3 regions of the Streptomyces sp. NPDC033131 genome follow, and region 3 is predicted to be linked to each of the others. Evidence: riboswitches for the same ligand, from Rfam matches in the RefSeq annotation. Region 3 holds a riboswitch; each other region holds the start of a gene.
What was found. A riboswitch is a leader RNA that binds a small molecule or an ion and turns the genes downstream of it on or off. The one in region 3 is predicted to bind cyclic di-AMP.
Positions count from the first base shown of each region.

Region 1 (7,323 bases), on a different contig from region 3:
CGGCCATGTCCCCCGCCTCCCGTCTCACACGTACGTACGTCCCCGGACACGGTACGGGACCGGGTACGGGGACGTACGTACGACTGGCTGGGCCTTGACCCCGCTTGGGTCAGGCCTTGCCGTGCTCAGCAGGTGCGGAGCGCTGTGGCCACTGGTCAGGCGGTACGAAACCGCGGGAACGCGCTGCGGCCGGCGTACACCGCGGCGTCGTCGAGGATCTCCTCGATGCGCAGCAGCTGGTTGTACTTGGCGACACGCTCGGAGCGGGCCGGGGCGCCGGTCTTGATCTGACCGCAGTTGGTGGCGACGGCGAGGTCGGCGATGGTGACGTCCTCGGTCTCGCCGGAGCGGTGGGACATCATGCACTTGAAGCCGCTGCGCTGGGCCAGCTCGACGGCGTCCAGGGTCTCGGTCAGCGAACCGATCTGGTTGACCTTGACGAGCAGGGCGTTGGCGGCGCCCTCGTCGATGCCGCGGGCCAGGCGCTCCGGGTTGGTGACGAACAGGTCGTCGCCGACGATCTGCACCTTGTCGCCGAGCTTGTCCGTGAGGACCTTCCAGCCGGCCCAGTCGTCCTCGAACAGCGGGTCCTCGATGGAGACGAGCGGGTAGGCCGCGACGAGCTCCTCGTAGTACTCCGTCATCTCGGCGGCGGAACGGTCCTTGCCCTCGAAGGAGTAGACGCCGTCCTTGTAGAACTCGGAGGCGGCGACGTCCAGGGCCAGGGCGATCTGCTCGCCGGGGGTGTAACCGGCTTCCTTGACGGCCTCGAGGATGAGGTCGAGGGCCTCGCGGTTGGAGCCGAGGTTCGGGGCGAAGCCGCCCTCGTCGCCGAGGCCGGTGGACAGGCCCTTGGCCTTCAGCACCTTCTTGAGGGTGTGGTAGACCTCGGTGCCCCAGCGCAGCGACTCGGAGAAGGACTCCGCGCCGATCGGGGCGATCATGAACTCCTGGATGTCCACGTTGGAGTCGGCGTGCGAGCCGCCGTTCAGGATGTTCATCATCGGAACGGGCAGCAGGTGCGCGTTCGGACCGCCCAGGTAGCGGAAGAGGGGGAGGTCGCTGGCCTCGGAGGCGGCGTGGGCGACGGCGAGGGAGACGCCGAGGATGGCGTTGGCGCCGAGCGAGCCCTTGTTGTCGGTGGCGTCCAGGTCGAACATCGCCTGGTCGATCAGGCGCTGCTCGGTGGCGTCGTAGCCGACGAGCTCCGGGCCGATCTGCTCGATGACGGCGAGGACGGCCTTCTCGACACCCTTGCCGTGGTAGCGGTTCGGGTCACCGTCGCGGAGCTCGATGGCCTCGAAGGCACCCGTGGAGGCGCCGGACGGAACGGCGGCACGACCCGTGCTGCCGTCGTCGAGGCCGACCTCGACCTCGACCGTGGGGTTGCCTCGGGAGTCCAGGATTTCCCGGGCTACGACGACGTCGATGGACGGCACGAGCATCTCCTTCTTCAATGTGACGCGGGCTGGCAGGACCGCGGTGGGCACTGCGAGACGAGCCTAACCGGCTCCGGGCGATCGGCCAGCCCGTCGACCACCCGATGGACAGAACCGAGAGTAAATTGTTTCCGAACGGAACAAAGAGTCCGGTGCAACGTGTGCGGAAACCCGCACGAAACCCCGCATGAAACCCCGCATGAGATCCGCACCGGCACCCATGGACCCGCACGGACCCCGCCTGAACCCCGCATGAAAGAGCCCCGCCCCGGTGCGTACGGGGGAAGACGCACCGGAGCGGGGAGCCCGTGGGGACGGGGGTGGCCCTCACGTGCCTCCACTGTGGAGGCCACGCCTGGGAGGGCCCTGTGGTTCGACTACGAGCCGCGTGTCACTTCAGGTGCAGCTGCTGGCCCGGGTAGATGAGGTTGGCGTCCTCGACGATGTCCTTGTTCAGCTCGAACAGCTTCGCCCAGCCGCCCTTGACGTCGTTCTCCTCGGCGATCGAGCTGAGGGTGTCGCCCTTGGCGACCTTGTACTCGCCGTCACCCTTCTTGACCTTCTTGCCGGTCGGGGTGGTGACGGTCTTCTTCGCGGCCGGACGGTCCGCGGAACGGGACGCCTGCTGCTCCGAGGAACGGGTCGAGGTCTCCGAGGAGTCGCTGCTCGAGCCGCTGGAGCTGTTCGACGTGGTGTCGGTGCTGCCGTTGTAGGCGGAGCTCGACAGGTTCACGCCGCAGTGCGGCCAGGCGCCCTTGCCCTGGGAGGCGAGGACCTTCTCGGCGACGGCGATCTGCTGGGACTTGGAGGCCTGGTTGGCCTGCGCGGCGTACTGCGTGCCGCCGTACGCGGCCCAGGTGGAGGCGGAGAACTGCAGACCGCCGTAGTAGCCGTTGCCGGTGTTGATGGACCAGTTGCCGCCGGACTCGCACTGGGCGACGGTGTCCCACTCGGAGGCCGTGGCGGCGGAGGCGCTGCCGGCCGCCATCAGCGGGGCGGCGACGGCGGCGCCGGTGACACCGGCGATGGCGATGGCACGAGTGGCCTTGGACGGGCGGCGGTGCTTGCCCTTGCTGGAAAACAGCATGGTGGATCCCCTCACCGACGCCTGCGAGGTGAGCTGTCGGGTTCGGGCCGGTTGAGTTGCCCGGCCGTGCTGCGCACTGTTCGTGCGCGGCACGGCTTCACCCCAAGCCGGACCCAGCTCAACTGCTGGTCCCGGCACTTACCTTGGGTCCCCCGCTCCTGCCTACGGCGCTTGACGCGACGACTGTTCCCGTACGGCCGCTGGCAGGATTCGGCGTTGCGGCAGCCGGGGCTCGTGTTGGCGAGCGGTCACGACGGTAGACACGCGATCCGCGGAATTTCAAAGACGATCAAGGCTTCTGAGAGTCATCCCACACTTTCGCCAAAACGGACATTCAGCGCGAAGTGTGACGTGAACTCCCGTTAGTTTTCGCCCGATTCGACACCGAGAGAGAGGGTCTGACCGGGCACGATGACGCTCGGGTCGACGCCGATCGCCTGCTTGTTCTCGGCGTAGAGCTCACGCCACCCGCCCTGGAGACCAAGGGAGTCGGCGATGGACGCGAGGGTGTCTCCGACGCGGACGGTGTACGAGTCGGCGCGAACGGCGTGACGGCCCGTCGAGGTGCCGCTGCCGGCCTCGTCGGCGCCGCTGTCGGCGGCGGCCTCGTCGGCACTGCCGCCGCGGTGCCGGCCGGCACTGAGGGAGCCGGTGTCCACGAGGGCCGAAGAGCCGCCCTCCTGCCAGGACTTGTCCGAGTCGTCCAGCTTCGTCTCGCCCGTGGAGGAGCTGTCGGAACCCTGTGAGTTCTGCGCGTCGCCGGGACCCGAGCCCGCATCGGACGACGAGTCGGATCTGTCTGTTTTGCCGGTCTTGCCGGAACCGTCCGACCGGGCGCCGGAGCTGGACGGGGTGGGCGACGCCGACACGTCCGAGGGCGCGCCCGCCGACGAGTCCGCCGAAGATTCGGACGAGTCCGACAAGCCGGGCGAGTCGGGTGATTCGCTACTGTCCGACGTCGCGCCGTCCGCCACGCCCGTGTCGACGTCGGCCGCCGCGGAGTCCTTGCTGAGCCCGTTGAGCAGTCCGCAGGTGGACCAGTAGCCGACGCCCTTGTCCGCGAGAATCTTCTCGGCGACCGCTATCTGCTGGTTGCGGCTGGCCTGGTCGGCACGCGAGGCGAAGTCGAGACCGCCGTACCGCTCCCAGTCCTCCTGGGCGATGTGGAGCCCGCCGAAGTACCCGTCGCCGTCGTTCTCGCTCCAGGACCCACCCGTCTCGCAGTTCGCCACCTGGTCCCACGTGGTGCCGGTCGCCGCGCTCGCACCGGTGGCGCCGAGAAGCGGGATCGCGATGGCGGAGCCCGTCACTCCGGCCGCCACGAGAATGGCCGGAGCCTGGCGGGGGCGACGATGACGGCCGTTCCCGGAGAGCATGCGGAAACCTTTCACGAGACAACGGTGATCAACGCGGCGGGTGAGGCTCGGTGCCGCATTGATCCGTGAACGTATAGGCAGTCGAACACTTGTCACAAGTTAATGCCGCGTAGATCACGTGAAAGTCACAGAGTTGAGGGCGCGTCACCTTTACGCAGGTGAGAGGAGTCAGGCACGCGGCGTGAACGTGACGGGCAACGTCCTCAGCCCGCGCATGATGAGACCGCCCCGCCACCGCAAATCAGCCGGTTCCACCTCGAGTTGCAAGTCCGGAAGACGCGTCAGGAGCGTCGCGAGGGCGGTCTGGCCCTCCAGGCGGGCGAGGGGCGCGCCCAGGCAGTAGTGGATGCCGTGGCCGTATCCGAGGTGCTGGTTGTCACGGCGGGACAGGTCGAGGGTGTCCGGATCGGCGAACCGCTCCGGATCCCGGTCCGCGGCGGCGAGTACGACGAGAACGGGGTCGCCGGCCGTGATGTCCTGCCCACCGACCTTGAGCGGCTGGGTCGCGAACCGCCACGTGGCGAGCTCGACGGGGCCGTCGTAGCGGAGCAGTTCCTCCACCCCGGTCTCCAGCAGACCCCGTTCACCGGCGGCGAGGGACTTCTGGAGCCGGTCTCGCTGCTCGGGGTGGGTGAGGAGGGCGTACGTGCCGTTGCCTATGAGGTTGACAGTGGTCTCGAACCCGGCGAACAGAAGGATGAAGGCCATGGCCGCGGCCTCGTTCTCCGAAAGGTGCTCGCCGTGGTCGGAGGCGCGGATGAGGCCGGAGATGAGGTCCTCGCCGGGGGCTGCGGTCTCCGGGAGCGCCTCCCGCTTGCGGTGGATGAGCTCGGCGAGATAGCCCCGCATCTTCTTCACCGACCGCGCCACACCGCCCCTAGGCCCTCCGCCGTGACGGATCATCATTCCCGCCCAGTCCCGGAAGTCGTCCTGGTCCTCGCGGGGGACGCCGAGCAGGTCGCAGATCGCGTAGATGGGCAGGGGGAAGGCGAACTCGTGGATGAGGTCGGCGCTGCCCTTCTCGGCGAACTGGTCGATGAGGTGGTCGGTGAGTTCCTGAACCCGGTCGGCGAACTCGGCGACGCGTCTGGGGGTGAACGCCTTGGAGACGAGCCGACGGAGCCTCGTGTGGTCCGGCGGGTCGATGTTGAGCAGATGGGTCATCAGCTCGGCCTTGCGCTCACCGGGGATGCCGGTCTTGCCCTTGGCGTGGGCGGGCTCGTCGTGATGCGCCGGATTCTTCGACAGACGCGGGTCGGCGAGGGCCTGCTTGGCGTCCACGTACCGGGTGACCAGCCAGGCCTCCACGCCGCTGGGGAGTCTGGTTCTGTGCACGGGGGCGTTCTCACGCAGCCATGCGTAGGCGGGGTAGGGATCCGTCGCGAACTCCCAGGTGAAGAGTTCCGGGGCAGAGTCCGAGGGGGCGGGCTGGTCGGTCACTCCTTGACGGTATCCGGAGAGACGGCGGGGGGACGCCGGAGAGACGGCGGGGGACGCCGGGGGGAGGGTTGGGCTTGGGGGCCGGGCAGCGCTTCGGGAGGCCGGTGGGGTGGGCGGAGGGGCCTTGTGCGTTTGTTCCTTGCCTTCCTCTGCTTCCTGGGCTGCCGTGGCTGCCCCGGCCGCCCCGGCCGCCTGCTTTCGCGGCAGCAGCCCCGTGGGCCGGTACGAATCCCGAGGAGGCGTCGGGGCTAGTCGCCGAGCCCTTCAGCAGCCCGAACCGCGTCCCGGTACGCCCGTGCGGCGACGCGCAGTGCCGCCTCCGGGTCCACGCCCTCCGCCTCCGCCCGCACCGCCAGGGCGAGCAGGTCGTAGCCGATGCCCTCGGTCGGGGGCAGCGGGACTTCCAGACCGGCCGTGCGCACTCTCGACGCCAGCTTCGCCGCAAGGGCGAGGCCGGGCTGGCCGAGGGGGACACCGTCCGTCACCGACTCCCGCTGCTTCTCTATCGCCTTGGTGCGCAGCCAGTGCTCCTTGACCTCCTCGGGGGTCGTGGCCGTCTCGTCGCCGAAGACGTGCGGGTGGCGGTGGATGAGCTTGGTGACGATGCCGCCGGCGACATCGTCGACGGAGAAGGGGGCGTCGGGGTCCTCCTCCGCGATACGGGAGTGGAAGACGACCTGGAGCAGGACGTCGCCCAGTTCCTCGCGCAGTTCGTCGCGGTCGCCCTCCTCGATGGCCTCGACGAGTTCGTACGCCTCCTCGATGCCGTACTTCGCCAGGCCCTTGTGGGTCTGCTGGGACGACCAGGGGCACTCGGCGCGGATGCGGTCCATGACCTGGACGAGGTCGAGGAGGCGGGCGCCCGGCAGGTCGTAGGAGGCCGGGAGCAACTCCAGGTCGGGCATGTGGACGCGGCCGGAGCCCGCGAGGCGTGCCAGGCCGTCCGTGAGGGCCGGCTCCCCCTCACCGGTGGCGACCACGACCACCGTCCGCCCTCCGGCGCAGGCGTCGACCAGTTCCTCGGCGGTCGGCGACGCCTGGTCGACCGCTATGCCCGCCTCGCGCAGGTAGGGCAGCTGCGGGTGCGCGCCGTCCGCGCACAGCACCCGGTCGGCGGCGTGCAGTGCCTGCCAGGCGGGCCAGGACAGCAGGCCGGGCGCGACGCGGTGGCTGGTGGTGAGGAGGACGATGCGGCCGGTGGCGGCTTCGGGGCTGGTTGCGTTCACGATTCGAAGCTAACGCACGCCGCCGACGAGGCGATCAGTTATCCACAGGGCGGAGAGGTGCAGTGCGATCGTATGAATGATCCCCGCCCTGCGGCTATGCCGTCTGTGTCGACGTGACCTCGCGCAGCCACGGTGTCTTCGTGTCGACGCGGCTGCTCTTGTTGACGTCCCAGGCGCCGTAGCGCGGGTTGAGGTCGACGTTCAGTTTCCTGGACGCCTTGGCCAGGGCGTTCCAGAAGGCCGGATCGCCGGTGTTCGTGCCGAGCTGGGTGGCGAGCTTCTGGGCCTCCAGCTGGAGGCGGAGGTTCTCGTCGAGGCGCTCGGGGGCGATGCCGTACTGCTGCAGCCAGGCAGCCTCCAGGGCCTCGGCGCCGCCGGTCTGCTGCTCCAGGCCGCTGCGCATCTGCTGGATCTCCTTGCGGCTGACGGTCACGCCCGCGTCCTCGGCGGCGCGCTGCAGCACCCGCTCCAGGACCATGTTGTGCAGGGTGTCGCGGGTGAGCGTGCCCGTCTTGGCGATGGCCTGCTCGTACTGGGCGTCGTCCGGCACCGCCGCCCGCTGCGCCGCGCGTACCTCGCTCACCCGGGTTTCCAGCTGGGAGACGGTGATCCGCTGACCGCCGACGACGGCTGCCGCGCCGGGATGCGCATCGTTTCCGCAGGCGGTGAGGAGGGGGGCCGCGACGATCGCGGCGGAGAGGAGGAGCGCGGTGCGACGGCGGCGGTGCAAGGAAGCCTCCCGAGGAGTTTGTGCG
Region 1 is NZ_JBVIPA010000030.1:106,369-113,691, forward strand. It holds gene ACZ5XS_RS31625 (FtsB family cell division protein) at 1-7, opposite strand, end outside; gene eno (phosphopyruvate hydratase) at 156-1,439, opposite strand; gene ACZ5XS_RS31635 (transglycosylase family protein) at 1,831-2,526, opposite strand; cyclic di-AMP (ydaO/yuaA leader) riboswitch at 2,530-2,706, opposite strand; gene ACZ5XS_RS31640 (LysM peptidoglycan-binding domain-containing protein) at 2,889-3,902, opposite strand; gene ACZ5XS_RS31645 (cytochrome P450 family protein) at 4,071-5,342, opposite strand; gene ACZ5XS_RS31650 (nucleoside triphosphate pyrophosphohydrolase) at 5,591-6,568, opposite strand; gene ACZ5XS_RS31655 (SurA N-terminal domain-containing protein) at 6,663-7,298, opposite strand.
Region 1: it holds a riboswitch for cyclic di-AMP, as region 3 does, so the genes downstream of both, ACZ5XS_RS31635 (transglycosylase family protein) here and ACZ5XS_RS28465 (M23 family metallopeptidase) in region 3, are expected to answer to the same signal.

Region 2 (7,323 bases), on a different contig from region 3:
GGGAACCGGGGGCGTACGAGCTCCTGGTGCGCTACCTGCGCGCCGTGCGGCCGTACGTCGAGAGCCTGTGGACCACCGGCGAGGACCTCGGCCTCAGCCAGGACCTGGTGGACCGGGCGGCCTCGGAAGCGGGGCTCGTCTCTTCGATCCAGGCGGTGTATCCGCTGCTCGACGACGAGGTCACGGCCCGGCGGCGGCTCGCGGACGCCTTCGCGGTGGAGGTCGACGGCATCGGGCTCGACGAGCTGGTCGGCGGCTGCGGGGTCGCGGAGTCGGCGCTGACGGCCCTGGACCGGGCCGGTGTGGCCTACGCGGGTACGCGGGTCGCCGTGCAGGGTCTGGGCACCATGGGCGGGGCCACCGCGCGCTTCCTCACGCGCGCGGGGCTCACCGTCGTGGCCGTCGCCGACATCAAGGGCACGATCGCCAACCCGGCGGGACTCGACGTCGAGGCGCTGCTCGCGGCGCGGGACGCCCACGGCACGGTGGACCGGTCCGCGCTGCGCCCCGACGACCGCGAACTGCCGGGTGACGCCTGGCTGTCGGCGGGCGCACAGGTGCTGGTGCCCGCGGCCGTCTCGTACGCCGTCGACACCACGAACCAGGAGCGGATCACGGCCCGGTGGATCATTGAGGCGGCCAACATGCCGGTCCTCCCCGAGGCGGAGGAGCTGCTGTCCGCGCGCGGGGTGACCGTCCTGCCGGACGTGGTCGTGAACTCCGCGACGAACGCCTGGTGGTGGTGGACGCTGTTCGGCGACATCGACGCCGGCGCGGACGCGGCCTTCGCCCACACGCGTCGCTCGATGCGCGCCCTGGTCGAGCAGATGCTGACCCGCGCGGAACGGGACGGAACGAGCCCGCGGGCGGCAGCGCACGCCATCGTCGCGGACCGCCTGCCGGTGATCGCCGAACGGTTCGCGTGGTACCGGTAGGCGCGGCCCCCGTTCCCCGGCGCGAGCGGTCCTGTCAGGGGGGGGCATGACCGGCCATGGACGTCCCGGCCGGGAAACGACCTCCGCCCCGGCGCGCCACGGCACCACGGATTAGGGTGACCGCGTGGCGAGAGTGCGGTTGAGCGTGGCGGAGCGGCGCGCGGAGCTGTTGCGGGCCGCGATCGAGCAGATCGAGGTGCGGGGCGTGGCGGCGGTAAGGATCGCCGACGTGGCCTCGGCGCTCGGCGTGAGCAACGCACTGGTGCTCTATCACTTCTCCACGAAGGAGAAGCTGGTCGCCGCGGCGTTCACGTACGCGGCCGAGGACGACCTCGGCCGCCTGCGCAAGCTGCTGGGCCGTCGCACCACGGCGCTGCGCCGGCTGCGGGCGGCGGTGCGCTGGTACGCCCCGACCGGCCCGGCCAAGGGCTGGCGGCTGTGGATCGAGGGCTGGGCGGCCGCGCTGCGCGAGCCCGCGCTCCAGGACGTCACCCGTGACCTCGACCGGCGGTGGAAGGCCGCCCTCGCCGAGGTGATCGCCGAGGGCGTGGCAGCGGGTGAGTTCCACTGCCCCGACCCGGGCGGCACGGCCCTGCGCCTCACGGCCCTGCTGGACGGGCTCGCCGTACAGCTCACGTCGTACTCGGGCGCGGTCTCGCGGTCACGGGCGCAGGAGTGGGTGGACGAGGCGCTGGCCCGGGAACTGGGGCTGGCCCGGGAGGCGTTGACGATGTAGGGCACCGACGCCCCCGCCCGCGTGGGCCACCACGCCCCGGCGCGCCGCGGCCGCATGAGCCGAGCGCCCGGCCGCGCCCCCGCACGCCGGCCGCACCGGTCACCCTCAAGCCCTCAAGCCCTCAAGCCCTCAAGCCCTCACGCACAGGCTCACGCCCTCACGCCCTCACGCCACCGAAGCGATCCGCGTCTTGATGTCGTCCGGCGACAGTCGGCCCTTGGCGATCACGTGGTCGCCGGAGGACTCCCCGCGCAGCCGGCGGCCGATCCACGGCACCAGGTACTCGCGCGCCCAGTGCACGTTGTCCCGCCGGACCTCGAGCGTGCCGCGCGGCGGCAGCGGCGGCCAGGGCTGGTCCGGGTCGGCCGGGATCTCCAGGCCGAGGACCTGCCCCGCGCGCAGCGCCACGCGCGTGTGCCCGTCCGCCGACAGGTGGAGCCGGTCACCGTCCCAGGCCCGCCGGTCCTGAATGGTCTTCAGGGACCACAGGTCGAGCACCGGACAGCCGTGGCGGTCGGCGATGGCCCGCACATGTCCGTTGTAGGTCGCGATCTTGCCGCGCAGATGCTTGAGGACGGGCACGCCACGGGTGTCGAACCCGGTCGTCACCATCACCGTGCCCGCGACGGCGGTGAGCTGGACCACCGCCCGCTCGAAACGCTCGGCGACCTCGTCGGGGTCGGTGCCGGGCCGCAGGATGTCGTTGCCGCCGGCACAGAAGGAGACCAGGTCCGGGGCCACTTCGAGGGCCTGCGGAAGCTGGTCCTCCACCACCTGGTCGAGCAGTTTCCCGCGGACCGCGAGGTTCGCGTACCTGAAGTCGCCCTCGGGCCGCCGGTCCGCGAGCAGGACCGCGAACCGGTCGGCCCAGCCGACGAACGACCCGTCGGGGCCGGGGTCGCCGACGCCCTCGGTGAAGCTGTCCCCCACCGCCACGTACGACCCGATCACTGATCTGTTGTCACTCTTCGAATCGTCTGCCACGTCGGCCCATGATTCCCCTTGGGATGTGAGCTACGCGACCGTAGGAATGGGTTGACGGGCGGTGAGATAAGCCACTCTTCAAGGATTGGTCAAAGCAGGAATAGCCCTGCTCTCACCGCTGTTGCGTGGGCAACCGCCATACCCGGAACCCGCTGATCCGGAAATGGCTCCAGGTGGTCCGGAAGGCGAAGTGCCCGCTCGTGTAGGGCTCCGGATCGCTGTAGTCGAAGACGAGCCGCCCGTTGTTCCACCACCTCACGCGCGAACCGTCGGAGACGATCCGGACCCGGTTCGGCTCGTTGGGCACGAGCAGCGGCTCGGAGTAGTCGAACACGAGCGGCCGGACGCCCGCCTCTCCGACGTAGCGGCGCAGCCTGGTCGTGGTGTTGGTGTTGGCTCCGTAGCCGGCGTAGTACGTCTTGAGGAAGTCGTACTCCGCGAGCGCCCCGCCCCGCCGGACGGCGAAGAGGTCGTCGGGGGAACGGACGTCGACGGCGTTCCAGAAGTTGTTGAGGTCGGAGACCCGGTCGTTGACCCCGCCCGCCGACACCGGCGTGGCGGTGTACTCCAGGACGTACGGCCCTTCGAGCCGCTTCGTGAACCAGACCGTCGCGCCGGCGGGCACGTCGACCTCCAGGATCCCGCGGGCGGCGGTGACGGTGCCGCCCTTCTCGAGTTCCACCGCCCACTGGCCGAGCCCGCGGCGGAAGTCGTCGTGGGCGATCAGCCGGCGTTGACGAGGCGTGGCGCTCGCGTCGGTCGCGGGGGCGAGGGCCGCCAGGGCGGCGCCCGCGGTGAGAGCTCCGAAGGCTCTTCGCGTGGTCGTCACGGGAGGCTGCTCCTTCCGGGAGGGTGATCGAGGACTTCGGCACAGACGGAGAAAGCGCTTGCACCGCTGCGGAGTTCACTGTGTCCTCTCACTCCCCTCACTGTCGACGCTCCGGGCACCCCTGCCACAAGACCGCAACGAAGTGATCATGAGCAAGGAAGGCAAGGAAGGGCGGACACGCCGAAGGCCGGACACACCGAAGGCCGGACCCGGGGATCGGGGTCCGGCCTTCGGTGGCGTGCGGGGCACCCTCAGGGCGCCGGAAGAAGAGCGTCAGCCGACGGCGACACCCTTCGAGCGGAGGTAGGCGACCGGGTCCACGTCCGAGCCGTAGTCCGGCGTGGTGCGGATCTCGAAGTGCAGGTGCGGGCCGGTCACGTTGCCGGTCGCGCCGGAGAGGCCGAGCTGCTGGCCGGCGGTCACCGACTGGCCGCTGGAGACGGAGAGCGAGGACAGGTGGGCGTACTGGGCGTAGTAGCCGTCGGCGAGCCTGACGACGACCTGGTTGCCGTACGCGCCGCCCCAGCCCGCGGAGACGACGGTGCCCGCGCCGACCGCCTTCAAAGAGGTGCCGGTCGGGACGACGAAGTCGACGCCGGTGTGGTAGCCGCTGGACCACATGCTGCCCGCCGTGCGGTAGGCGGTGCCGACGCCGGCACCGCTCACCGGGGTGCTGAAGCCGCTGGGGGCGGCGGCGGTGTCGGCGCTCTGGGCGGCCGACTCGGTCTTCGCCGAGGAGGAAGAGGACTTCGACGACGCGGTCGAATCCGACGAATCGGACGACGAAGCCGAAGTCGACGACTTCGAGGACTTCGAGGACTTCGAGGACTTCGACGAAGAGGACGAAGAGCCCGAGGGATCCGTCGACTTGGGCGTGCTCGTCGTGGCCTTCTTGCCGATCGCGAGCTTCAGACCGGGGTGGATCAGCGACGGATCGTCGCCGACGGCCTCACGGTTGTCGGCGTAGAGCTTCTTCCAGCCACCGCTGACATCCTGCTCGTCCGCGATCTTCGCGAGATAGTCACCGGTCTGCACGGAGTACGTCTTCGTGCCCGCGGTCTGCGCAGAGGCCTTCTTTTCGGCCGCCGCCTTTTCGGCCACCTTTGTCACGGTGGCCGGAACGGACGACTCAACGGCCTTTTCCGAGACGGACTGCGCAGTGGCGGCGTGTGCGCCGGTGGCCCCGAGAAGCGGGAGGGCAAGTGCGGCGCCGCCCGTTCCGGCGGCGGCGATGGAGCGAGTGAAGCGCTGGGACTTCGGTCGGCGGTGCTTACCCTTCGCGGGCATGGCGAATTCCTCTCCGGCGCCTGCGAGGTGAGCTGTCGGGTGCGGACTGGAGATGCCCGGCCGTACCGAAGTACGACTTAACCCCTAGCCGTTCCGGAGACCGGAACAGGCGGTTCTACCTGTGGGTCCCCCGCTCCTGCCGTGTACGGGTGATTGTGTGCGGGCTCCGGGCGGCGGCAGGATTGGGCGTCCGTCCGGATCGGAGGTGAACGTAAGCGACCAAGACGCAAAGGGACAAGTAAGTGGTTGCGTTTGAATGCGTTTCTGTTGGTCACCCGAGAGAATTCCCCGTCACACTGAGTGCAATGGGGACTGGCCTTTTGACCAAACACCCTTGTGAACCATGTTGATTACGTGAACATGACGGGCGACGCACGGTCACGAATATGACGCTCCTCACGTGCGGCCTCCCCAGGCGCCTTAATTCCAGATGGAGTTGGAATGAAGGCGCCAATTCGGGCAGAAAGCCCTAGATGCGACGGAGGCGGAGAACCATCGCATCGAGGTCACCGCGCAGCCCTGTCCGCAGTCCGTGATGCAGCAGTACGGCTCCTCGGTGAACTTCGCCCGTTTCGCGGCATTCATACGATGCCGACGGGTCGAGGCCTCGCAGGCGCAGCGCCGGTACGGGCTCGCCGTGGCGCTGGGCCTGGAGCCAGGCCAGGACGACGGCCTCGTCGCCCAGCACGTACTGCACCGCACTCAGCCCGCCCTCCGGGGGCCGCAGCCGGTGGAGGTCGCCGCGCTGCACGAGCGGGCGGATCTCCTTGTAGAGATCCACCCAGTCACGGGCCTCGGCGAGCTCCTCCTCGGTCCACTCGGCGAGGTCTCCGCCGACACCGAGCACCCCGGCCATGGCACTCACGAAGCGGAAACGCAACGAGCTGACCCGGCCGTTGAGCTGGGTGTTGGGGCTGTCGGTGACCCAGGCGGCCATGACCCGGGCGGGGTGGATCTGGCTGAAGCCGTGCTGGATGGCGAGCCGGTCGAGCGGGTCGGTGTTGTCCGAGGTCCACACCTGGTCCGTACGGCTCATCACACCGAGGTCGATGCGGCCGCCGCCGCCCGAGCAGGACTCGAAGGCGACGCCCGGGTGGGCGGCCCGCAGCCGGTCCAACAGGCGGTACAGCGCGTGCACGTGGTCGACCCACAGGCGCTGCGGATCGGGCTCGCCGGGCCAGCCCGCGTCGGTGAAGCAGCGGTTGAAGTCCCACTTCACGTAGTCGATCGGGGCACTGGAGAGGAGCTCGTGGAGCTGCCCCCAGAGGTATTCCTGGACGTCCTCGCGCGCGAGGTTCAGGACGAGTTGATTGCGCAGTTCCGTCCGCTTTCGTCCCGGCTGGTACTGCACCCAGTCCGGGTGGGCCCGGTACAGCTCGCTGTCCGGGTTGACCATCTCCGGCTCGACCCAGATGCCGAACTGCATACCGAGGGCGTGGACGTAGTCGCCGAGCGGCTTGAGACCGCCGGGGAAGCGGTCGGGGTTGGGCTGCCAGTCGCCGAGCCCGGCGCGGTCGCTGGTGCGGGCCCCGAACCAGCCGTCGTCGACGACGAACAGCTCGACGCCCATCGCCGCGGCCCGCCGCGCCAGCACTCCCTGCTGCTCCTCGGAGATGTCGAACTCCGTGGCCTCCCAGGAGTTGAACAGCACCGGCCGGTCCTGGTCCGCGTCCGGGATCACATACGCGCGCTGGTAGGCGTGCCAGGCGCGGCTCGCCCCGCCGAAGCCGCCGTCGCTGAACAGGCCGGCGAAGACGGGCGTCGTGAAGGACTCCCCCGCCGCCAGCCGCAGCAGGCCGGAGTCGTCGTATCCGGCCCCGCCGGTGATCTGCACACGCGCGTCCGGGAGTTGGGCCACGGCGATCCGCCAGGACCCGGACCAGCCGAGGGCGCAGCCGTAGACCTCGCCGCGCTCCTCGGTCGCGTCGGTGTCGAGCGCCACCCAGGGCAGGTGCTGGTGTCCGGTGTGGCCACGGCGGCTGCCGATGACCTTCTCACCGTAGGTCAGGGGGGAGCGTACGAGCCGGGACTCCGCGGCCCAGCGGCCGTGCAGCTGGGACAGGCGCCAGCCGTCGCGGTCGGGCAGGGTCCACACTGCGGAGTCGGCGCGCAGGAGCTCCCGGGCCGGCCCGTCGTTGTCCAGGGTCACCCAGCGCTCGACGACGTCGTGGCGCATCCGGTAATGCAGCGTGATCGCCAGCCCGCCGTCGCGGAACCGCAGCCGCAGCTCGTCCTCCTCGGCACGCTCGTACGCCTCGAAGGACCACTCGGTGCCGCGCCCCTCCTCCGTGCGCACCGACAGGGCGGGCCGGACGAAGCGGGGGCCGCCCTCGACGGGGTACTCCTCGCGGCCGTCGAGCGGGGACTCGAAGGGCCAGTAGTCCGGCAGTGGACGTACGGCGAGCGCCTCGGCGTCGGCGAGGGCGATCCGTGGTCCCCAGTGCAGGTGCAGGAGCTCGTCGTCGGCCGTGAGGTGGACGGCGTAACTGCTGGTCGGCCCGGACAGGAGCCATGTGCGGCCGTTCTCGGCGATCTCCAGCATGCAGTCCCTC
Region 2 is NZ_JBVIPA010000011.1:79,391-86,713, forward strand. It holds gene ACZ5XS_RS16525 (glutamate dehydrogenase) at 1-935, shown strand, start outside; gene ACZ5XS_RS16530 (TetR/AcrR family transcriptional regulator) at 1,060-1,671, shown strand; gene ACZ5XS_RS16535 (SGNH/GDSL hydrolase family protein) at 1,837-2,622, opposite strand; gene ACZ5XS_RS16540 (DUF6250 domain-containing protein) at 2,768-3,484, opposite strand; gene ACZ5XS_RS16545 (M23 family metallopeptidase) at 3,758-4,771, opposite strand; cyclic di-AMP (ydaO/yuaA leader) riboswitch at 4,774-4,933, opposite strand; gene ACZ5XS_RS16550 (alpha-galactosidase) at 5,241-7,313, opposite strand.
Region 2: it holds a riboswitch for cyclic di-AMP, as region 3 does, so the genes downstream of both, ACZ5XS_RS16545 (M23 family metallopeptidase) here and ACZ5XS_RS28465 (M23 family metallopeptidase) in region 3, are expected to answer to the same signal.

Region 3 (7,323 bases):
GGTGGTCGAGGTAGACCTCCAGGAGCTCCTTGAGGCCGAGGGTGAGGGGCTGGCCGTCCACCAGCGCCACATTGTTGACGCCGAAGGACTCCTCCATGGGCGTCAGCTTGTAGAGCTGTTCCAGGACCGCCTCCGGCACGAAGCCGTTCTTGATCTCGATGACCAGGCGCAGGCCGTGCGCGCGGTCGGTGAGGTCCTTGACGTCGGCGATGCCCTGGAGCTTCTTCGAGCCGACCAGGTCCTTGATCTTGGCGATGACCTTCTCGGGACCGACCGTGAAGGGCAGTTCGGTGACGACGAGGCCCTTACGGCGGGCCGTCACGTTGTCCACCGCCACCGTGGCGCGGATCTTGAAGGTGCCGCGGCCCGTCTCGTACGCGTCCCGGATGCCGGAGAGGCCGACGATCCGGCCGCCGGTGGGCAGGTCAGGACCCGGGACGTGCCGCATCAGGGCTTCGAGGTCCGCGTTCGGATAGCGGATCAGGTGGCGGGCGGCCGCGATGACCTCGGCCAGGTTGTGCGGCGGCATGTTCGTGGCCATGCCGACGGCGATGCCCGAGGCGCCGTTCACCAGGAGGTTCGGGAAGGCGGCGGGCAGGGCCACCGGCTCCTGCTCCTGGCCGTCGTAGTTGGGGTTGAAGTCGACCGTGTCCTCGTCGATCGACTCGGTCATCAGGCTCGTCGCCTCGGCCTGGCGGCACTCGGTGTACCGCATGGCGGCCGGCGGGTCGTCATTGCCCAGCGATCCGAAGTTGCCGTGGCCGTCGACCAGCGGGACGCGCATCGAGAAGGGCTGGGCCATGCGCACGAGGGCGTCGTAGATCGACGCGTCACCGTGCGGGTGCAGCTTGCCCATGACCTCGCCGACGACACGGGCGCACTTCACATAGCCGCGCTCCGGGCGCAGGCCCATCTCGTTCATCTGGTAGACGATGCGGCGGTGCACCGGCTTGAGGCCGTCACGGGCGTCCGGCAGGGCGCGGGAGTAGATGACCGAGTACGCGTACTCGAGGAAGGAGCCCTGCATCTCGTCGACGACGTCGATGTCGAGGATCTTCTCCTCGTACGAGTCGTCGGGCGGCGGGGTCTTCGTGCTGCGGCGGGCCATCGCTGCCGGCTCCTCCTGTTTCTGGTGTTCGCCTGGGGGCGCTGAGGTCGGTGTCGAGGGCCCGAGTGTGCTCAGCCCTGCGGGCCTGTGCGCGCTCGACCTCTCGACATCGACGCGTCCCTTCGGCTCACTCTTGCTGAAGCGTGAACGGGATCTGACGCGACCATTGTGGACCGCGGCACTGACAGTGCGGGCCGGGGCCCACCGTCGGCCGCCCGGCCCGGGATGGGCGGGCGTCTGACCGCGATTGCCCGCAGGCTACGCGATCTCGCTGACGGCGTACGTCGTCCGGGAACTTCGCGGACCGTCCGCACGCTTGCATACAGTGGCAGGACCGGCAGGAAAACCGCGGTTTCAGCGACCGCGACCGCGATGGAAGGGACGTACATGCCCATGGGTCACACGGCCACAGCACAGGCAGGCTCCGGCGGCCTGACAGCGACCGAGCACCGCCTGGCCAACGGGCTGCGCGTGGTGCTCTCGGAGGACCATCTGACCCCGGTCGCGGCGGTGTGCCTCTGGTACGACGTCGGCTCGCGCCATGAAGTCAAGGGTCGTACCGGCCTTGCTCACCTTTTCGAGCACCTCATGTTCCAGGGATCCGGCCAGGTCAAGGGCAACGGCCACTTCGAGCTGGTCCAGGGCGCCGGCGGCTCGCTCAACGGCACCACCAGCTTCGAGCGCACCAACTACTTCGAGACCATGCCCACCCACCAGCTGGAGCTCGCCCTCTGGCTGGAGGCCGACCGCATGGGCTCCCTGCTGGCCGCCCTCGACGACGAGTCGATGGAGAACCAGCGGGACGTCGTCAAGAACGAGCGCCGGCAGCGCTACGACAACGTTCCCTACGGCACGGCGTTCGAGAAGCTGACCGCCCTCGCCTACCCGGAGGGCCACCCCTACCACCACACCCCGATCGGCTCGATGGCCGACCTGGACGCGGCCACCCTGGAGGACGCGCGCGCGTTCTTCCGCACGTACTACGCGCCGGGCAACGCCGTCCTGTCGGTCGTCGGCGACATCGACCCGGAGCAGACGCTCGCCTGGATCGAGAAGTACTTCGGGTCCATCGCACCGCACGACGGCAAGCCCGTGCCCCGCGACGGCTCGCTGCCCGACGTCATGGGCGGCGAGCTGCGTGAGGTCGTGGAGGAGGAGGTTCCCGCGCGCGCGTTGATGGCCGCCTACCGGCTCCCGGAGGACGGCACACGCGCGTGCGACGCGGCCGACCTGGCGCTCACCGTCCTCGGCGGAGGCGAGTCGTCGCGCATCTACAACCGGCTCGTACGACGTGACCGCACCGCGGTGGCGGCCGGCTTCGGCCTGCTGCGGCTGGCCGGGGCGCCCTCCCTGGGCTGGCTGGACGTGAAGACCTCCGGTGACGTCGAGGTGCCGGTCATCGAGGCCGCCATCGACGAGGAGCTCGCCCGGTTCGCCGAGGAGGGCCCCACGGCCGAGGAGATGGAGCGCGCCCAGGCCCAGTTGGAGCGCGAGTGGCTGGACCGGCTCGGCACCGTCGCGGGCCGCGCCGACGAACTGTGCCGCTACGCCGTCCTGTTCGGCGACCCGCAGCTCGCCCTGACCGCCGTACAGCGCGTGCTGGACGTGACGGCGGAAGAGGTCCAGGAGACCGCCAAGGCACGCCTGCGCCCCGACAACCGCGCCGTGCTCGTCTACGAGCCGATCGCCACCGAAGCCCCCGCCGACCAGGACGAGAACGAGGAGGCGGCCCGGTGACCGAGCTCGCCACGATGGAATTCCACCCCCAGCCCCAGGCGGGCGACGCCAAGCCCTGGGCCTTCCCGGAGCCCCGGCGCGGGACGCTCGACAACGGCCTGACGGTGCTGCGCTGCCACCGCCCCGGCCAGCAGGTCGTCGCCGTCGAGGTGATCCTGGACGCGCCCCTGGACGCCGAACCGGCCGGCCTGGACGGCGTCGCCACGATCATGGCGCGGGCCTTCTCGGAGGGCACCGACAAGCACTCCGCCGAGGACTTCGCCGCCGAGCTGGAGCGCTGCGGCGCAACCCTCGACGCGCACGCCGACCATCCCGGCGTACGGCTCTCCCTCGAAGTCCCGGTCTCGCGTCTGGAGAAGGCGCTGGGCCTGCTCTCCGACGCCCTCAGGGCGCCCGCGTTCGCGGACAGCGAGGTCGAGCGGCTGGTGCGCAACCGCCTCGACGAGATCCCGCACGAGCTGGCCAACCCGTCCCGGCGGGCCGCCAAGGAGCTCTCCAAGGAGCTCTTCCCGGCGACCTCGCGCATGTCGCGCCCGCGCCAGGGCACCGAGGAGACCGTCGAGAACATCGACTCCGCGGCCGTGCGCGGCTTCTACGAGAAGCACGTCCGCCCCGCCACCGCCACCGTCGTGGTCGTCGGCGACCTCACCGGAATCGACCTCGACGCGCTGCTCGGTGACACCCTCGGCTCCTGGACCGGCTCCTCAGCCGAGCCCCGCCCCGTGCCGCCGGTGACCGCCGACGACGCCGGCCGGGTCGTCATCGTGGACCGCCCCGGCGCCGTCCAGACGCAGCTGCTCATCGGCCGTATCGGACCCGACCGGCACGACCGCGTGTGGCCCGCCCAGGTGCTCGGCACGTACTGCCTGGGCGGCACCCTCACCTCCCGCCTGGACCGCGTCCTGCGCGAGGAGAAGGGCTACACCTACGGTGTGCGGGCGTTCGGGCAGGTCATGCGCTCCGCTCCGGACGGTACGGGTGCCGCGATGCTCGCCATCAGCGGCTCCGTCGACACTCCGAACACCGGACCCGCCCTCGAGGACCTGTGGACGGTGCTGCGCACCCTCGCCGCCGAGGGGCTCACCGACGCCGAGCGCGACGTCGCCGTGCAGAACCTCGTCGGGGTGGCCCCGCTGAAGTACGAGACGGCGGCGGCGGTGGCGAGCACGCTGGCCGACCAGGTCGAGCAGCACCTGCCGGACGACTTCCAGGCGACGCTGTACCAGCAGCTCGCCGCGACGGGCACCGTCGAGGCCACCGCGGCGGCCGTGAGCGCCTTCCCGGTCGACCGGCTGGTGACCGTCCTCGTCGGGGACGCGGCGCAGATCAAGGAGCCCGTGCAGGCCCTCGGCATCGGCGAGGTCACCGTCGTGTCCGCGGAGTAGCCGCCCGCGCGCAGTGGAGGCGGCGCACGCGCGCGGCCAGGGGCCCTGGTGACTGAAGAGTCGCCAGGGTCCCCGCATGTCCGAATTGAGGGAGAGGTTGCCTGTCTGCCCTGTGGCATGCGCTACAAAAGCCGTGATCCGTTTGGGGATTGAAAGTTGCCGCGTTTAGCGTCATGCGGGCTGTTCGTCAGGCAGTGCGCCGCAGCCGCGGCACCGGACAGTCATCGCCGAGTCCCCGCATGGCGCGAGCCAGGGGAGCCGGGGACCCAAACCATAAGTCCCTGGGGTGAATCGGACGCCCGCGCGTATCGCGAGGGGGTCCGTAGGAGACCTTCCTGCTCCGAACCCGTCAGCTAACCCGGTAGGCGAGAAGGAAGGAAAGGACCAGCCACCACATGGCGTTCACCTGCGCCACCGGGAAGCACCGGCGTCCCAGTCGGATGAAGCGCACCACCGCCCGTGCCGCCGGCGTCGCGGCCCTCGCCACCACCGGCGTCATCGGCACCCTGGCCGCCCCCGCGCTCGCCGCCGAACCGGCCGTAGAGAAGACCGGTCTCACCCCCGTCATCACCATCGGCGACTCGGTCGCCGACCAGATCGACGCCCAGGCGGCCGCCCAGAAGCAGGCCGCCGAAGAGGCGGAGGCGCAGCGGCAGGCCGAGGAGGCCGCGCGCACGAAGGCGGCCGCCGCTGCCAAGCAGGCCCTCGCCGAGGCCAAGCAGGCGCGCGAGGTCGAGGAGCGTGCCGCCCGCGAGGCCGAGCGCAAGCGCCTCAACTCCTACGTCTCCCCGATCTCCGGCTCGTACATCTCGACCGGCTACAAGGCCGGCGGTGGCGTCTGGTCCTCCGGCAGCCACACCGGCGTCGACTTCCATGCCGCGAGCGGCACCTCCGTCCACGCGGTCGGCTCCGGCACGGTCGTCGAGGCGGGCTGGGGCGGGTCGTACGGCAACAACGTCGTGATCAAGATGAACGACGGCACCTACACCCAGTACGGTCACCTGTCGTCCCTCGCCGTCTCCGTCGGTCAGTCGGTCACCCCGGGCCAGCAGATAGGCCTCTCGGGCGCCACCGGCAACGTCACCGGGCCGCACCTGCACTTCGAGGCCCGCACGACCCCGGAGTACGGCTCGGACATGGACCCCGTCGCCTACCTCCGCTCGCACGGTGTGAACGTCTGACGCCCGCACGGCGTGATCGTCCGACGCCCGCGCCCGTGATCGTCTGACGACCACGGCTCCGCGTCCCGAAGCCCCGGTTCACCGAGCCGGGGCTTTCGGTGTATCGGACGCCCGTCTGTCCAAAAAATATCCATGGATTCCGGCCCGCCATCGGAAATTCCCGCTGATTGCAATAGAGTCGCTGAACACACGTCAATCGTCGACGTTTCACGGGGATTAAAGCGGAGGTCGGTCATGCGTATTCCGGCGCACTCGGTATGCACGGCGATCCGGGACGACATCGTCGCGGGTGTCTACGAGCGCGGCAGCCGGCTCACCGAGGAACTGCTCGCGCGCCGCTACGGCGTCTCGCGCGTCCCCGTACGGGAGGCCCTGCGCACGCTGGAGGCGGAGGGCTTCGTGGTGACCCGGCGGCACGCGGGCGCGTGCGTCGCGGAACCCACCGAGCAGGAGGGTGCCGACCTGCTGGAGATGCGCATGCTCCTGGAGCCGCTCGGCGCCTCGCGGGCCGCCCAGCGGCGCACCGAGGCCCATCTCAAGGTGCTGCGCGGGCTGGTGCGGCTGGGCCAGGAGCGGGCCAGGCGGGGCAACAGCGAGGATCTGCGCTCTCTCGGGAGCTGGTTCCACGAGACGCTCGCACAGGCTTCCGGCAGCGCCGCGATGACCTCGATGCTGACCCAGCTGCGTCACAAGATCGCCTGGATGTACGCGGTGGAGGCGCCGGCCAACCCCGTCGAGTCGTGGGCGGAGCACGGCGCGATCGTGGACGCGGTGGCGCGCGGCGACAGCGAACGTGCGCGGGCGCTCACGGCGCTGCACACGGAGCGCGCGACGACGGCGCACCGGCTGCGATTCGCCGGCGGCGCAGAGCGGCCGGACCGTGTGAGGAACTCGCAACATCCCGTAAACATGACGGGCCTGCGGCATTAACACGAGCACCGTATACAAAGAGCAGATAATTCGCGGGGGATTATTTCTGCTGCCCGTCAACGGGAAATGCGAAGGGCTCGCCCGATAATTCGGACGAGCCCTTCGCCGTACCCTTTAATCGGATGCTCAGACGGTCTCGGGAAGCTCCTCGAGCCCCTCGGAGACCAGCTTCGCCAGACGGTCGAGGGCCACGTCCGCGCCCTCGGCGTCGGAGGCGAGGACGATCTCCTCGCCGCCCTGGGCGCCCAGACCGAGGACGGCCAGCATGGAGGCCGCGTTGACGGGGTTGCCGTCGGCCTTGGAGATCGTCACCGGGATACCTGCGGCCGTGGCGGCCCGGACGAAGATGGAAGCGGGGCGGGCGTGGAGACCCTCGGCCCAGCCGACGTTGACGCGGCGCTCAGCCATGTGATGCTGCCCTTCGGTGTATCAGGTTGTCTAGACCAGTTTCCCACATCGTGAAGCATGCCCGGAGCGGTCCTTCGTCCCGCCCCGGTGTGTCGTCGGACCGCGGCCTCGGTCCGGCTGACGTCCTCCACAGACTGCCTCGCGCCGTTGTCGTACGCGAGCCGTACTCTGGGGCCCATGCAGACCTCGTCGGACCGGCACGAGTACCCCGCCCACTGGGAAGCCGACGTGGTGCTGCGCGACGGCGGGACCGCGCGCATCCGGCCCATCACCGTCGATGATGCCGATCGCCTCGTCAGCTTCTACGAGCAGGTGTCGGACGAGTCGAAGTACTACCGCTTCTTCGCGCCCTACCCTCGTCTGTCCGCCAAGGACGTCCACCGCTTCACGCACCACGACTTTGTGGACCGGGTGGGACTCGCGGCCACCATCGGCGGCGAGTTCATCGCCACCGTACGCTACGACCGCATCGGCGCCGGGGGCATGCCCGCCTCGGCCCCGGCCGACGAGGCCGAGGTCGCCTTCCTGGTCCAGGACGCGCACCAGGGGCGCGGAGTCGCCTCCGCCCTCCTCG
Region 3 is NZ_JBVIPA010000025.1:113,993-121,315, forward strand. It holds gene ACZ5XS_RS28450 (DNA gyrase/topoisomerase IV subunit A) at 1-1,108, opposite strand, end outside; gene ACZ5XS_RS28455 (M16 family metallopeptidase) at 1,496-2,845, shown strand; gene ACZ5XS_RS28460 (M16 family metallopeptidase) at 2,842-4,230, shown strand; cyclic di-AMP (ydaO/yuaA leader) riboswitch at 4,446-4,612, shown strand; gene ACZ5XS_RS28465 (M23 family metallopeptidase) at 4,626-5,411, shown strand; gene ACZ5XS_RS28470 (GntR family transcriptional regulator) at 5,646-6,341, shown strand; gene ACZ5XS_RS28475 (HPr family phosphocarrier protein) at 6,468-6,749, opposite strand; gene ACZ5XS_RS28480 (bifunctional acetate--CoA ligase family protein/GNAT family N-acetyltransferase) at 6,927-7,323, shown strand, end outside.